DNA from 3 places in the Mammaliicoccus fleurettii genome. Region 2 is predicted to be linked to each of the others. Evidence: riboswitches for the same ligand, from Rfam matches in the RefSeq annotation. Region 2 holds a riboswitch; each other region holds the start of a gene.
What was found. Region 2 has a riboswitch for S-adenosylmethionine ahead of B2G86_RS06200 (hypothetical protein). Riboswitches for the same ligand answer to the same signal wherever they lie in the genome.
Positions count from the first base shown of each region.

Region 1: linked by a shared signal. The riboswitch ahead of B2G86_RS08700 (methionine ABC transporter ATP-binding protein) and the one ahead of B2G86_RS06200 (hypothetical protein) in region 2 are both predicted to bind S-adenosylmethionine.
Region 3: linked by a shared signal. The riboswitch ahead of metX (homoserine O-acetyltransferase MetX) and the one ahead of B2G86_RS06200 (hypothetical protein) in region 2 are both predicted to bind S-adenosylmethionine.

Region 1 is NZ_MWJM01000009.1:57,817-62,904, reverse strand. It holds gene B2G86_RS08725 (thioredoxin family protein) at 1-7, opposite strand, end outside; gene B2G86_RS08720 (arsenate reductase family protein) at 149-502, shown strand; gene gcvH (glycine cleavage system protein GcvH) at 570-950, shown strand; gene B2G86_RS08710 (toprim domain-containing protein) at 1,054-1,458, shown strand; gene B2G86_RS08705 (thioredoxin family protein) at 1,415-1,738, shown strand; SAM riboswitch class I at 1,768-1,874, shown strand; gene B2G86_RS08700 (methionine ABC transporter ATP-binding protein) at 1,952-2,977, shown strand; gene B2G86_RS08695 (methionine ABC transporter permease) at 2,970-3,665, shown strand; gene B2G86_RS08690 (MetQ/NlpA family ABC transporter substrate-binding protein) at 3,679-4,500, shown strand; gene B2G86_RS08685 (hypothetical protein) at 4,522-4,716, opposite strand; gene sufC (Fe-S cluster assembly ATPase SufC) at 5,057-5,088, shown strand, end outside.
Region 2 is NZ_MWJM01000006.1:5,290-10,377, forward strand. It holds gene B2G86_RS06180 (DNA-binding protein) at 1-37, shown strand, start outside; gene B2G86_RS06185 (bifunctional metallophosphatase/5'-nucleotidase) at 162-1,700, opposite strand; gene B2G86_RS06190 (RrF2 family transcriptional regulator) at 1,906-2,286, shown strand; gene B2G86_RS06195 (NAD(P)/FAD-dependent oxidoreductase) at 2,359-3,252, shown strand; gene B2G86_RS06200 (hypothetical protein) at 3,325-3,540, opposite strand; SAM riboswitch class I at 3,615-3,714, opposite strand; gene B2G86_RS06205 (PepSY domain-containing protein) at 3,843-4,469, shown strand; gene efeO (iron uptake system protein EfeO) at 4,722-5,088, shown strand, end outside.
Region 3 is NZ_MWJM01000005.1:113,949-119,036, forward strand. It holds gene B2G86_RS05860 (YceI family protein) at 1-373, shown strand, start outside; gene B2G86_RS05865 (AzlC family ABC transporter permease) at 1,021-1,716, shown strand; gene B2G86_RS05870 (AzlD domain-containing protein) at 1,713-2,039, shown strand; SAM riboswitch class I at 2,106-2,207, shown strand; gene metX (homoserine O-acetyltransferase MetX) at 2,275-3,246, shown strand; gene B2G86_RS05880 (DUF2232 domain-containing protein) at 3,328-4,245, shown strand; partial or broken gene B2G86_RS05885 (DHH family phosphoesterase) at 4,260-5,088, shown strand, end outside.

The sequences.
Region 1 (5,088 bases), on a different contig from region 2:
TTCTCATTTTTATTATGCTCCTTAGAAATTTTTCTTATAATTAAAGTATATCGCATTTTCAATATTTTAAAAATTATTTAACTCATTACTATATGTTCGTTAGTAATATTGTTATAATAGATTTAAATAGACATATGGAGGTAAAGACATGATAAAATTTTATCAATATCCTAATTGTACAACTTGCAAAAAGGCAGCAAAGTTTCTAGAAGAGAATGGTGCTAGTTTCGAACCGATTGATATTACACAGTTAACACCAACAGCTAAAGAATTAAAGGATATCATTGATGGTACAGATATTACTGTGAATCAATTATTTAATACTCGAGGCGCTAAATATCGCGAGTTGGGTTTAAAGGATAAAATGAATGATTTGTCTGACAACGAAAAATTCGATTTATTAGCTTCAGATGGTATGTTAATCAAAAGACCTTTAGCAGTTTTAGGCAATAAGGTTACTTTAGGTTTTAAAGAAGACGAATATCGCCAAACTTGGTTGTAAAAATAGTTGCTTGAATAATCGCTTTATGTCATGATTATAGGTGAAATACATATAGGAGGGGATTACTTTGACAGTACCTAGTGAGTTAAAATATTCTAAAGAACATGAATGGGTAAAAATTGATGGTGATGTTGTAACAATTGGTATTACTGATTTTGCTCAATCAGAATTAGGGGACATTGTGTTTGTTGAGTTACCTGAAGAAGGTGACGAATTAACTAGTGGAGATTCATTTGGTAGTGTAGAATCTGTTAAGACAGTTTCTGAGCTATATGCACCACTATCTGGAAAAGTCGTTGAAGTAAACGAAGAACTAGAAGATAGCCCTGAGTTTGTTAATGAATCATCATATGATAAAGCATGGATGGTTAAAGTTGAGTTATCTGATAAAGCTCAATTAGATGGATTACTAGATGCAGACGCTTATAGTGAAATGATAGGTGAATAATATAATATTAAACTCCACGATGCAAATGGTATCATGGAGTTTTTTTAAATCTTGAATACGAAGTTGAACTATAATATTAATTCATTTGTAGAAGGTGATGGCCATGGCGATGATTAAAAAAGTAATAATCGTAGAAGGTATTTCTGATAAAAAACGAGTGAAAGAAGTATTAAATGATCATGTTCATATTATTTGTACACATGGAACAATGGGTGTAGAAAAAATGGACGAACTTTTAGAAGAAATTTATGGTTCACAAGTATATGTTTTAGTCGATCAAGATAAAGAAGGTAAACGTATTCGAAAATGGTTTAAGAAGTATGTGAGTGAAAGTCGTCATATTTATATTGATTCGACATTTTCTGAAGTAGCTCGCTGTCCAAGACAATATTTAGCGAATGTGTTAAACTATCATGGATTTACAGTAAACAATGATTTTGTATTGAAAGGGAAGTATCGTTACCATGAAACACACAGAAATATTGAACGATATATACAAGCATTTTGATAAGGATTTACATTTATTATTTGGCTATACACCTACATGTGGAACGTGCAAAATATCTGAACGTATGCTGGATATAGCGAACGAAGTAACACAATTACCAATCAATAAATGTGATTTAAATTTTTATCCAGAGTTCTGTAGAGAATTTGAAATCTTATCAGTACCTGTATTATTCATTATGAAACAAGATAAGGTCATAGAAAGAATATACGCTTTTCAGTCTGTTCCTTATATTGTTGAGAATATTCAAAAAGTTATTGACGATAAAAACTTATCATGATAGTATGAATTTAATTAAATACGTAGTAACTCTTATCAAGAGTGGTGGAGGGATGTGCCCTTTGAAGCCCGGCAACCGTCATATATATATGAAATGGTGCCAATTCACAAAAAGTGTAAACTTTTGAAGATGAGAGAAAGACATATTTCTAACGCCTTTCTCTTGATAATTAGAGTAAGGCGTTTTTAATTTAAAGATTAGGAGGCAGCAGATTTGATTGAGTTAAATAAAGTTGTTAAAACTTTCAAAACAAAAAAAGGTGACATTACAGCTGTTGACCATGTCGACTTAAAAATAGATAAAGGAAGTATATATGGTGTAATTGGATTTTCTGGAGCTGGAAAAAGTACATTAATACGAATGTTTAACGGTCTGGAAACGCCAACTGAAGGTGAAGTTATAGTTGATAGTGCAAATATTGGCAAACTTTCTAAACAAGACCTTAGATTAAAAAGACAAAAGGTAAGTATGATATTCCAACATTTCAATTTACTATGGTCTCGTACGGTTAAAGATAACATTGCATTTCCTTTAGAAATTGCAGGGGTATCTAAAAGTGAGATAAACGAAAAAACAAAAGCACTTATCAAAAGAGTGGGTCTTGAAGGTCGTGAGAATGCTTATCCATCACAATTATCCGGTGGGCAAAAGCAAAGAGTTGGTATAGCTCGAGCTTTAGCAAATGATCCGCGCGTATTATTATGTGACGAAGCAACAAGTGCATTAGATCCTCAAACTACTGATGAAATATTAGATTTATTAGTAGACATAAACAAAGAGCTCAATTTAACAATTATACTTATTACACATGAAATGCATGTCATTAGAAAAATATGTGATCATGTTGCAGTCATGGAAAATGGTAAATTTGTCGAAGAGGGAGAAGTTATCAATGTATTTAATGACCCTCAAACATATGTTACACAGCGTTTCGTAAAAGATGACTTAAAAGCTGATGATCTTCAAAGAACATTAGAAGATTTCAGAAAAGAACAACCAAACGGAGAAATTTGGAAACTGAATTTCGTTGGTGGAACGAGTTCAGAACCTGTGTTAGCAAAAATTATTAAAACATATAATATCGATATTAATGTCATTGAAGGTGATGTTAAGTTGACTCAAAATGGCACATTTGGCCATATGATCGTTCATTTACCTCAAGGTGATTATTCTAAAGATCAAATTAAAAAAGAACTTAATGATCTTGGTGTGAAAGTAGAGGTGAATGTAAGTGAATAAATCATTTGGAGATATTATAACTGAAATGATTACAATGCCTAATGTTAAATGGGATGCCGTATGGGAAGCATTATATGAAACACTATACATGACGGTAATATCAACAGTATTTACATTAGTATTTGGTTTAATATTAGGAACATTACTATTTTTAACATCAAGAGGGACATCAAAGAGCTCTCGAATATTTTATTCAATCGTATCATTCGTCGTTAACTTATTCAGAGCTATTCCATTCATCATCTTAATTCTACTATTAATACCTTTTACAGATATTTTATTAGGAACAATCAGTGGTCCAAAAGGTGCACTACCAGCATTAATCATAGGTGCATCACCTTTCTATGCTAGATTAGTAGAAATAGGTATGAAAGAAATCGATAAAGGCGTTATTGAGGCAGCTGTATCAATGGGTGCTACAACATGGACAGTAGTAAGAAAAGTGTTAATTAAAGAATCATTACCTGCCTTAGTTTCAGGTATTACAGTGACAGCAATTGCATTAGTGGGATCAACAGCAATTGCAGGTGTAATTGGAGCAGGTGGGTTAGGTAACTTAGCTTACTTAACTGGATTTACACGAAATCAAAATGATGTCATTTTAATTTCAACAATCTTTATATTAATTATTGTATTTGTAATCCAATTTATTGGAGATATTATTGTTAAAAAAATTGATAAACGTTAAAGGAGTGTTTCACATGAAAAAAGTTTTTGGTTTATTATTCATTTCACTATTAGCAGTAGTGCTAGTTGCATGTGGTGGAGGAAGCGGCGATGACAACGGTAAAAAAGAAACAATTAAAATAGGTGCATCACCAGCACCACACGCTGAAATATTAGAAGAAGCAAAGCCACTTCTTAAAAAAGAAGGTTATGATTTAGAAATTAAAACAATTAACGATTACACAACACCTAACAAATTATTAGATAAAGGTGAACTTGATGCAAACTTCTTCCAACATACACCTTATTTAGATACTGAATCTAAAGAAAAAGGATATAAAATTGAGTCTGCAGGAAATGTACACTTAGAACCAATGGCAGTTTATTCTAAAAAATATAAAGAATTAAAAGACTTACCGAAAAATGCTACAGTATACGTTTCAAATAACCCAGCAGAAGAAGGAAGATTTTTAGCATTCTTTGAAAAAGCAGGATTAATCAAAATTAAAGACGGCGTTGATCCAATAGATGCAACATTCGATGACATTACTGAAAATAAGAAAAATATTAAATTCAACAACAAACAATCAGCAGAATTCTTACCGAAATCTTATCAAGCAAACGAAGGTGACGCTACAATTATCAATTCTAACTTTGCAATTGAACAAGGATTAAATCCAATAAAAGATTCAATCGCAGTAGAAGGTAAAGAATCACCTTACGCTAACCTTATCGCAGTACAAAAAGGACACAAAGACGATAAGAAAATCAAAGCGTTAATAAAAGTATTACAATCAAAAGAAATTAAAGACTTCATCGATAAAAAATATGATGGTGCAGTAATTTCAGCAAAATAAATATATTAAAAGAGCATCTAGCTATTCGGCTAGATGCTCTTTTAATTTTATTGATCTATAGTTTCTTACATTAAATGTAGCGATACTAGCAATTGTCAATGCGGTTAAAAGTGTGTTGTATAAACTACTTATATTTATGACGCCTACTAAATTTAATAATAATATAAAAGCACATATCGCACTTATTACAAATGCAAATTGTTCATAGCGTTTCATTTGGACTTCCTTTCCGTATTTTAAATTTTATTTAACATCATTATAATATACATTTTCCTAAATAGCCTTCTTAAGCCATTCAAATAGATTTTACATAAAATGAGAATAGATTGAAATGATTATCATTTGAAAGACTTTTCAGAAAAATGTTATTTATGAAGCGTTTCTTCTATATAAATTGAGCGAAAGTGTTTAATTGACTTAGTAACTACGTTATAATGTGAAGGGTAAAGAATCATAACAAACTTTGACGTTAGATTAAAATTATTATAAACTAGAAAAGATAATGTAGGGTTATCTTTTTTAAATGTGAATAAATTCTCTGGAGGGAAAAAATAATATGGCATCAAAATTAGAAATCAAAGATTTACA
Region 2 (5,088 bases):
TAAAAATATAATTACAAAGCCTGTAAATATTCAATAGAAACGATAGGGTAGAAATAAGAAAGGCTGGGACAAATTAATTTGTCCCAGCCTTTTATTGTTTGGTGTTGAAGTCCGACTCTTAGATTAACTCCAGACTTAATCTACAAGTCATCATTAAATCATCAATAAACTACTTCAAAGTCCATAATGGATGGTAATGTTTCAATCGAATGGTTTTGTAAATATTGAATGATAAGCTCTGCACCTTCTAATTGTATTTCTTTTACTATTTGATTGGCATTAAACATATGGTAGCCACCTCCGCCAACTGATCTATAATTGTTAACGACTATTTTGTACGTTGTGTCTAAGTTCAATGGTTCGTCTTTAATATAAATATCTTGAGCGCGTTCTCCTATAGGGTGTCTTATGTTTAATTTATATGATAATCCACCAAACATATCATAGTTGAAGTGTTGTGGCTTTGGTTCTAAAAATTCAGGATTAATGGTTAATTCGTTATCAATAATTGCAAAGTATGAAGCGGATCGTTCTAATGCTAACTTTAAGGTAGAGCCAGTTACTTCTAATACATTAAAAGTATTTGGAAAGGGATAATTATTAATAACATCTCTCATTGTGACATCTGTTCCAAATCCAGTAGCAGAATCAAATAATGCTGTTGCTGAAATATCTGCACCGCTAGCTTCCATCTGAGCATAATTTAATAAATTAATTAAGGGATGTGGCTTTATTCTTGCGGTAAAAGCATCTTCAATGTACATTGGTTCTGATAAATGCGTTATTTTTTGGTCTAACCATTGATTAACTTCTTCGTTTATTTTTCTCTTAGTACCTTCATCATTAATAGTTGGATTGGCGTCTTTTACATATAAAATTTCACTCTGAGATGAAATGATTTGTTGGGATGTTTCGTCAATATTTAAAGTGATTTTCCCTAAGCAATCTCCCTTTGAACCAGCTTGAATTACTTGAGTATTATTGATCTTTTCAGCAATTTCTCGATGCTGGTGACCAGTAATTAAAACGTCAATTCCATCTACTTCATTGAGTAAATCATAGCCTTCATTCTCTCCAGTTATTAATTCTGTTGGTTCACCAGTTTGAAGGTCTTTCTCAAATCCGCCGTGGTAACATACGACGACAATATCTGATTGCTCACGAACATCTTCAATTAACTTAGCAGCAGTTTCTTTAGCAGAGTAAAAAGACAAATCTTTGATTGTTTCTGGCTGCTCCCAATTAGGTATGTATTGAGTTGTTAATCCAATGATGCCCATTTTTGTATCGTTTTTATCAATATAAATGACGTCGTGACCTGTAAAAGGCTTGTTATGTTTAAAAATATTTGCTGATAGTACAGGGAAATTAAAAGATTTAAGCGTTTCATACAAATAAGGCAAGCCGTAATTAAATTCATGATTACCAATTACTGCAAAATCGAAACCAATTTCATTATATATATCACTTAAATATTTACTAGAATGTAATTGTGAATGTAAATATGAACAAAAAGGCGATCCTTGTAAAAAGTCTCCATTGTCCATCAAAATGACATGCTCATGTTGCGATTTTATATTTGATATCATGGATTTTATTTTTAATAGTCCTTTAGGTAAATCTTGATGACTTGTTTGATAATCAGTCGGGAAAATATAACCATGAATATCACTGACAGTTAATATAACGATTTCATTCATATTTTAAAGCCTCCAATTTTGGATATTACATCAATTATATCGATTAAATGTCATAGCATTGTGAAAATAATAATAAGAAAACGTAAAATACTGGCTGAAAAAATAATCAGTACTACCAAATATCAAATCATAAAAACAAAAGAATAGACAAATTTTAAATAAGTGCTATTATAGAGTTGTAATATCTATGATTAAGAGGTGTGTTATGAAAATTTCAAAAGGAACAGATTATGGTTTGCATGCATTAGCATATTTAATTGCTAAAAAAGAGCAACAACCTATTAATGTTAAACGTTTATCTGAAGTATTAAATATATCTATAACATATTTATCTAAAATTTTAACTCAATTAGTAAAAGCGGGTGTTATTAAATCAGCTTCTGGTGCTAAAGGTGGTTATTATTTAGTGAATAATTGGGAACAAATTTCTGTATATGACATTATAACAGCGATTGATGGACATCAAAGTACATTAGAAGATAGCTTTAATCATGGACCAGAATGTAAAATTCAAGCAATTTTATTATCTGCAGAAGATGAAATGACTAAAGCTTTAAAAAATAAAACTTTAAAAGATTTAATGTGAGTTAAATCTTTTTATTTGGACTAATCATAGATATTAGCACTCTATAATAGATGAGAAAAGGCGGCGTATAAAATGTTTGATTGTATCGTAATAGGTGGAGGACCAGCAGGATTGGCTAGTGCTTTAACTTTAGGTAGAGCTTTGAAGAAAACTTTAGTAATAGATAATAATAATGCAAGAAATAAAGTGACTCGAAAATCACATGCATTTTTAACACAAGATGGTGTAACACCAGAAGAACTGAGAGCTAAAGCAGAACATGATGTAGATCAATATAAAGATGTTTCTCGTGTAAATGACACTGTTGTTAAATTGATAAAAGAAAATGATCATTTCATTGTTGAAACAAAACAACAAAAGTATACTACGAAAAAAGTGATGATATGTACTGGATTGAGAGAAACTTTGCCGGACATTAAAGGTTTAAAAGAAAGCTATGGTAAATCTATATTTTACTGTCCTTGGTGTGATGGTTATGAATTAAAAAATAAATCTTTGCTCATTTCTGTACAACCAGAACAAGTAAAGCATATGGCATTACTTTTAAGTAACTGGTCAGAAGATATAGTTATAAGCAGTAAAGATTTTTCTGTATTAACAGCAGAGGATAAAGCTTTCATGGATAAGAAAAAAATAAAATTAATAGAAAGTGAAGTAACTGAATTTAAACATAGTGATGGAAACATTAATGAAGTTGTCTTTGAAAATGGAGAAAGGATACCTAGAAGTGGTGCGTTAATTGGTGTTAAATGGGATACGGATTTTGAATTTTTAAATGGTTTAAATATTGAAAGAGAAGAAAATGGAAAAATTAAAATTGAACAATTTGGAGAAACATCAGTTCCAGGATTGTTTGTAGCAGGAGAAAGTAAAGATACAATGGCATCTCAGTTAATCGATGCAGCAGCAAATGGTAATCAAATTGCTAAATTTGTAGCAATGCAGATTATTATGGAATCTAATTAATAAAAGGATATGAAATTATTTACTTAAAAAACGCCTTATCAGCTTAATATAGCCGATAAGGCGTTTTTTTGATTATTTTCTAGTGATACTAATATTAATTTCTAAGTCATCAAATGATAATTTACGATTGTTTGATTCGCTAGAATATTGTTCTTCTGTTTCAATTCTTACAAGTTCTGAAATTAATTCGTTCTTTTTAGCCGTTTTTGCAATTGATCCTGAAAAGCTCTTTGGTGGGTTTGCCTTCAACTCTGCTAATTCTGCTAAAATATCTTCTCTTGTTCTCATTTATATTGCCTCCTAAAGTTTTAGTTACAATAAAACAGCTCATCTTAAGATTAAGAAGAGCTGTTTAGAGAATCTTCTTATCTTTCAAGTTAAACTTGTTGGATTTAGCACAGTACTTACGCCTGTTGCTGAGGTTTCGCAGGGCCAATTCCCTCCACCTACTCTTAATAAGACTACGAGCTATTTTATTGTTTCTTTATCATAACGAATAATATAAATTTTGTCTAATTTTAAAATTATATGTTTGGAAAATTTAGGAAGGTCTATATATAAAGTAAAGAAATATTAAGGAGGAATTAAGTATGAAGTTTAAAATGATTTCACTATTATTAGCGTCAGGCATCGTTTTAGCAGCATGTGGAAATGATAAAAGCGATGATCAAAAAGATGATCAAAAAGAAGAGAAAACTGAACAAACAACTGAACAAACAACTGAACAAACAACAAAGGATGAAAGCAAAGATGATGAAGATACAAATAAAACAACTCAAAATACTATAAAATGGGATGATGTTAAAGTCTCCCCTGAAGATGCTGTTAAGACAGCCCAGAAAGAATCTGAAGGTGAGTTGAAAGATTTATCTTTTGAAAAAGAAACAGGCGATTGGAACTACAAAGTAGAATTAGTAGATGGTCAAAATGAAAACAAAGTATTAGTTAATGCTGATGATAAATCTGTTGCTAATGTTGAGAAAGAAACAGATGACGATGATAATGAACAAACATTTAAATTATCCGACGTAGCAAAATTTGATGATGTATTAAAAGTTGCTCAAGATGAAGCAAAAGGTGACTTAAAAGAAAGGTCATTAAGTGAAGATGATGGCCAACTTGTATATTCTATTGATCTTAAAGAAGGTAATAATGATTCAACAGAATTTAAAATAGATGCTAAATCAAAAGAAATTCTTGAGCAAGAACAAGATTAAATCAAAAAGCATATCATTAAAAACCAACAAAGTTATAAAACTTTGTTGGTTTTTTATATTTAATTAATGATTATCATTCTCAATTATAAATGACGATTATTTTTAATAGAGTTTCCACATTTAAAATCACTTTAGGTAAGGGGTTAAATTTGTATTTTTAATGAATTATATAAAATTTTTATTGACTATTTCACTTTATAGGAATAAATTAAAGATGATAATGATAATCAATTAGATGGGAAGTGTAGAATTATGAAGAAGTTAGCTACAACATTTTTAGCGACTGCCTTAATTTTAACGGCATGTAGTAATGATGAAGAGAAAAAGACATCTGAGAACAAAAAAGAGACGAAAGAAACAGCCAAAGTTGATTTTTCTAAAGAAACTAAAGCTTATAAAGACTTTACCACTGAGCAATTAGATCATTTTTTAGCGGATACTGAGAAATTTGTTGAAGCAGTAAAAGCTGATGATATGGAAAAAGCTAAAGAAATATATCCTAAAGCACGTATGTATTATGAAAGATCAGAACCAGTGGCCGAGAGCTTTGGAGAATTAGATCCAAAGATTGATGCACGTTTAGCGGATATGAAAGAAGAAAATAAAGAAGACGAGTGGT
Region 3 (5,088 bases), on a different contig from region 2:
AACAGTAACAATTAAATCAAACTCAATTAACACTAAAAATCCTGACCGTGACGCACACTTAAAATCAGCAGATTTCTTCAGTGCAGATGATAATCCAAACATTACGTTTGAAACAAAATCTATTAGTGAAGATTCAATCACTGGTGATTTAACAATGGCTGGTACAACTCATGAAGAAACATTCGATGTTGACTTCAATGGCGTTAGTAAAAACCCATTAAACGGTGAAACAGTTACAGGTTTCGTAGTTAACGGTAAAATTGATCGTGAAAAATATGGCGTATCATTTAACCAAGCACTAGAAACTGGTGGCGTAATGATCGGTAGAGAAGTTAAATTCGAAGCAAGTGCAGAATTCGGTTTAAGCGAATAATTTAAAATAGATTATTTAATGATTAGAGAGTTTAGGACATGAATCCTAACTCAAAATAAATAAGCATATCACGTAACTGATTTTATATAGGTTACAGTGATATGCTTATTTTTTATACAAACTTACGATTTTGTAAAGTGCATGCTTGCCTAGGGTATGGCTCGAGCCTGTAGTCTCTCACACATACTATTCCCTCAGGCGTCCGCACTATACAAAATCGTTACTAATAATCTGTTTTTATAAAATCTTACGATTTTGTATGTGCATGCTTGCCTAGGGGTATGGCTCGAGCCTGTAGTCTCTCACACATACTATTCCCTCAGGCGTCCGCACTATACAAAATCATTAATAATATCTATTTTTATAAAATCTTACGATTTTGTACGTGCATGCTTGCCTAGGGTAGGGTACGGTTCTGTAGTTTCTCACTCATATTTTTTCCTCAGGTGCCTTTTTTTAGGCAAGAAAGGTTATGAAAATTGATTTAATATACAATCAGGTCTTATTGCTAAAGTGTGGTATGTATGATAAAAATAAGACATATTTAAAAATAAAAAAAGAGATAAGTCAGACTGAGGTTAGACAAACGTTAGACTAACCTGATTGGCGTTATGTAGTTTGGAGGTAGGCAATTGACCAGTTCTAGTATGACGAATAAAACTTTATTTCTTCAAGGTGTTAAAGATTGTATACCTACGATGCTTGGATATTTTAGTGTTGCATTAGCATTTGGAATTGTAGGTGTTTCATCAGGCTTATCTATTTTAGAAATTGCTTTGTTATCTATCTTTGTATATGCAGGTGCGGCTCAATTTATTATTTGTGCGTTAGTTGCAATTCAATCTCCTATATCAGCTATTTTATTAACTGTATTCTTTGTTAATTCTAGAATGTTTCTTCAAAGTTTAGCGTTAGTCCCAGCGTTTAAAGGTAATGGATTTTGGTCTAATATCGGTATAGGAACACTCGTGACCGACGAATCATTTGGTGTTGCAATAACAAAATATGCTAAAGAAAAAGCTTTAAATGCTACGTGGATGCACGGTTTAAATATTTCTGCTTATTTATTGTGGATATTGACTTCAATAATAGGTGGTTTAGTAGGAAACTTGATTCCGAAGCCTGAAGCTTTTGGTTTAGATTACGCTTTAACAGCGATGTTTATATTTTTACTCGTCGCACAGTTTGAAACAATACATAAAACCAAAGTTTTCTTTTATATATTTTTAATTGTCTTAACAACCATTTGTATGATAATTCTTACATGTTTTATGCCGACTTATTTATCTATTATTTTAGCGACGATCATTGCTTCAGTCGCAGGGGTGGTGTTTGATAAATGAGTATTTCAATGTATTTAATGCTTATTATTTTGGGTTGTTTTATTTTAACGTGGGTTATAAGGGTATCGCCCTTTGCATTTTTATCAAAGGTTGAATTTCCTAAAAGTGTGATTAAATGGCTGCAATATGTGCCTGTATGTTTATTTACAGCATTGATTGTTGAAGGTATGTTAAATCAAGAAGGTCATTCTGGGTTCACATTCAACTACGAAAGTATTTTCGTTGCCATTCCAACATTGATGATAGCTTTAATTTCTAGAAGTTTAACGATATCAGTTATAGCAGGAATGTTCATCATGGCGATTGTTCGATTAGTCTTTTAATTTCATTCGTTAACTTATTGAAAGAAATGCACTTTTCTAGTATTCTTAATATAAATTATATAGCAAAGCTTATTCAGAGAAGTTAAGGGATTTGGCCCGATGACACTTCAGCAACCGGTCGTTTAAGATACGGTGCTACTACCAACGAGTTTACTCGCATAATAAGGATGATGAGGACTTCTTACTTCTTTAACGAGTAAGAAGTCTTTCTATTTAATAACAAGGAGGTTCTAATATGCTTATTTCTCGAGACACAGGTTTAGTTGAACTAGGACATTTCGAAACAGAATCTGGTGAAGTGATAGATAATTTAAAGCTTCAATATGAATATGTAGGTCACAAAGGACAGCCTTTAGTTGTTGTTTGTCATGCTTTAACAGGGAATCATCTTACTTATGGAGATGATGAAAATCCAGGTTGGTGGAGAGAAATTATTGATGGTGGTTATCTTTCAATCAATGATTATCAGTTTATAACATTCAATGTGATTGGTAGCCCTTATGGTTCAAGCTCTAAATTGAATACGCCCGACTTTCCTGAGAGATTGTCTATGAGAGATATTTCTAAAGCAAATATTTTAGCGTTAAAACATTTTGGCTACGAAAAAATAGATGTATTAATTGGTGGTTCTCTAGGTGGAATGCAAACTTTAGAAATGCTTTATGACGGATCTATTGAAGTTAAAAAAGCAGTTATATTAGCAGCTACAGAGAAGACTTCATCATATAGTAGAGCGTTTAATGAGATTGCTAGACAAGTTATAAATATGAATGGACAAGATGGCTTAAGTATCGCAAGACAGATAGGCTTCTTAACTTACCGTTCAAGTAAAGATTATGAATCGAGATTTTCAGCGGATGATGTAGTGAGTTACCAAAAATATCAAGGTAATAAATTTAAAGATGTCTTCAATAAAGATTGTTATTTAACATTGTTAGATGTATTAGATAGTCATGACATATTTAAAGGTCGTGATGATGTCGAAGAAAGGTTACAACAACTCGAAACGAAAGTATTAACTTTAGGGTTCGCTGATGATTTATTGTATCCAGATGATCAAGTTAGAGCTTTAGGTAGATTCTTTAAATATCATAGACATTTCTTCGTACCAGACAATGTTGGCCATGATGGATTTCTATTAAACTTTGGAGATTGGGCACCTTACGTATATCACTTCTTAAAATTACATAAATTTAAAGCGCGTTAATATCATCTGAAAAGTCACGTACGTTGTTTTAAGCGTTAAAAATCTGTAAAATAGAGAAAGATGTTTAAATTAGATTGGGAAGTGAAAAATTTGTCTTTTAAAGTCGATATAAAAGCGACAATTATTGCAACATTAGTACTTGTGCTTAGTGTGATTGTCATGAGTCTTGTACCATATTTAGCGATTATTATATTACCGTTCATTACGATACCCGGAACAATACTCTGGTATCGATCTAAACCGTCATTTTTTGTGACAGTCGTCGTGACCTTATGTGCGACCGTATTATTTAATAATGTATTTTTATTAACAGTCATGACGCTTATGATATTTATGAGTGTTTTCATAGGTCAATTGCTCGTTGAACGTACATCAAAAGAACGTATTCTATACTTAGTGACAACGTTTATGAGTATTTTAACAATAGGTAGTGTATTAATTTTACAAATTACGGGAAACCTACCTTTAACAAGCAAGTTTTTCAGTCAGTATCATGATGTTTTAATTTCTTACTTTGAAATGGGTGGAAATTTAACGACTGAAATTGAAGAAACATTACAAACTTCATTAGAAATATTACAAGCAAGTATTCCTGGGTATATAGTATTATGGGTATTTTTATTAGTATTTGTTAATTTACTTGTGACATTCCCTATACTAAGAAAATTCAAAGTAGCGACACCAGTATTTAGACCATTATTTATGTGGCAAATTAATAGAAGTGTAGCTTTTGTATTTGTGATAACCGTGCTGATAAGTTTGTTTGTAACGAAAGAAAATGTTGTGATGTATGGCATAGTCACTAACTTACAATTTGTGTTAGAATGGGTTATATTTATTCAAGCATTATCGTTGTTCCATTTATTTGTAAAAGTGAAAAAACTACCTGTTGTTGTGGGAGTTTTGATATTTGTATTGGCATTTGTGTTTAAACCATTTGCGTACTTATTTGGATTGATGGATATTTGGTTTAATTTAAAACAACGCATAAAAAAGTAAATTGAGGTGAGTTTATGAACCGTCAATCAGTTAAGAAAGCCCTAATATTTCCGTACATAATTATGATGATATTAGCTTTAGTGATACTTGTATTCAGTTTTTTTAATTCTATATATTGGGCGATTATTTCGACGGTTGTTACAGTAATTCTAATTGCAGTGAGCATATTTTTTATTAGAAAGAGCTTCTTAAAATTAGATTTATATATTGGGAGTTTAGCCGGAAGAATTACTAAAAGTAAAACGAGTGCTGTCAGTGACTTACCAATAGGTGTAATACTATTAGATAAAAAAGATCATATCGAATGGATTAATAATTTTATAAATAAACGTATAGAACGAGATGTTTTAGACGAACCAATTAATGAAGTTTTTCCAAATATTTTAAAAAGATTAGAAAACACACATGAAGTAGAGATTGAAGAAGGTTCTTATAAATATAAAGTTACATATACTGAAGATGAAAAAGCTATTTATCTGTTTGATATAACAGAGTCTTCACATGTATATGAATTATATGAAAATGAAAAACCGATCATAGCGACAATTTTCTTAGATAATTATGACGAAATTACTCAGAACATGAATGATTCTCAACGTTCTGAAGTCAATAGTATCATTACACGTGTTATAGACGATTGGTCATCACGTTATCAACTATTTATTAAACGATATAGTTCTGATCAATTTATAGCATTATTAAATAACAGCATTCTAGAAGATATTGAAACATTGAAGTTCAATTTATTAGATGACTTAAGAGATAGAACAAGAGAAATTGGACACCAGTTAACATTGAGTATCGGTATTGGTGAAGGTAGTGAGAACTTAATTGAATTAGGTG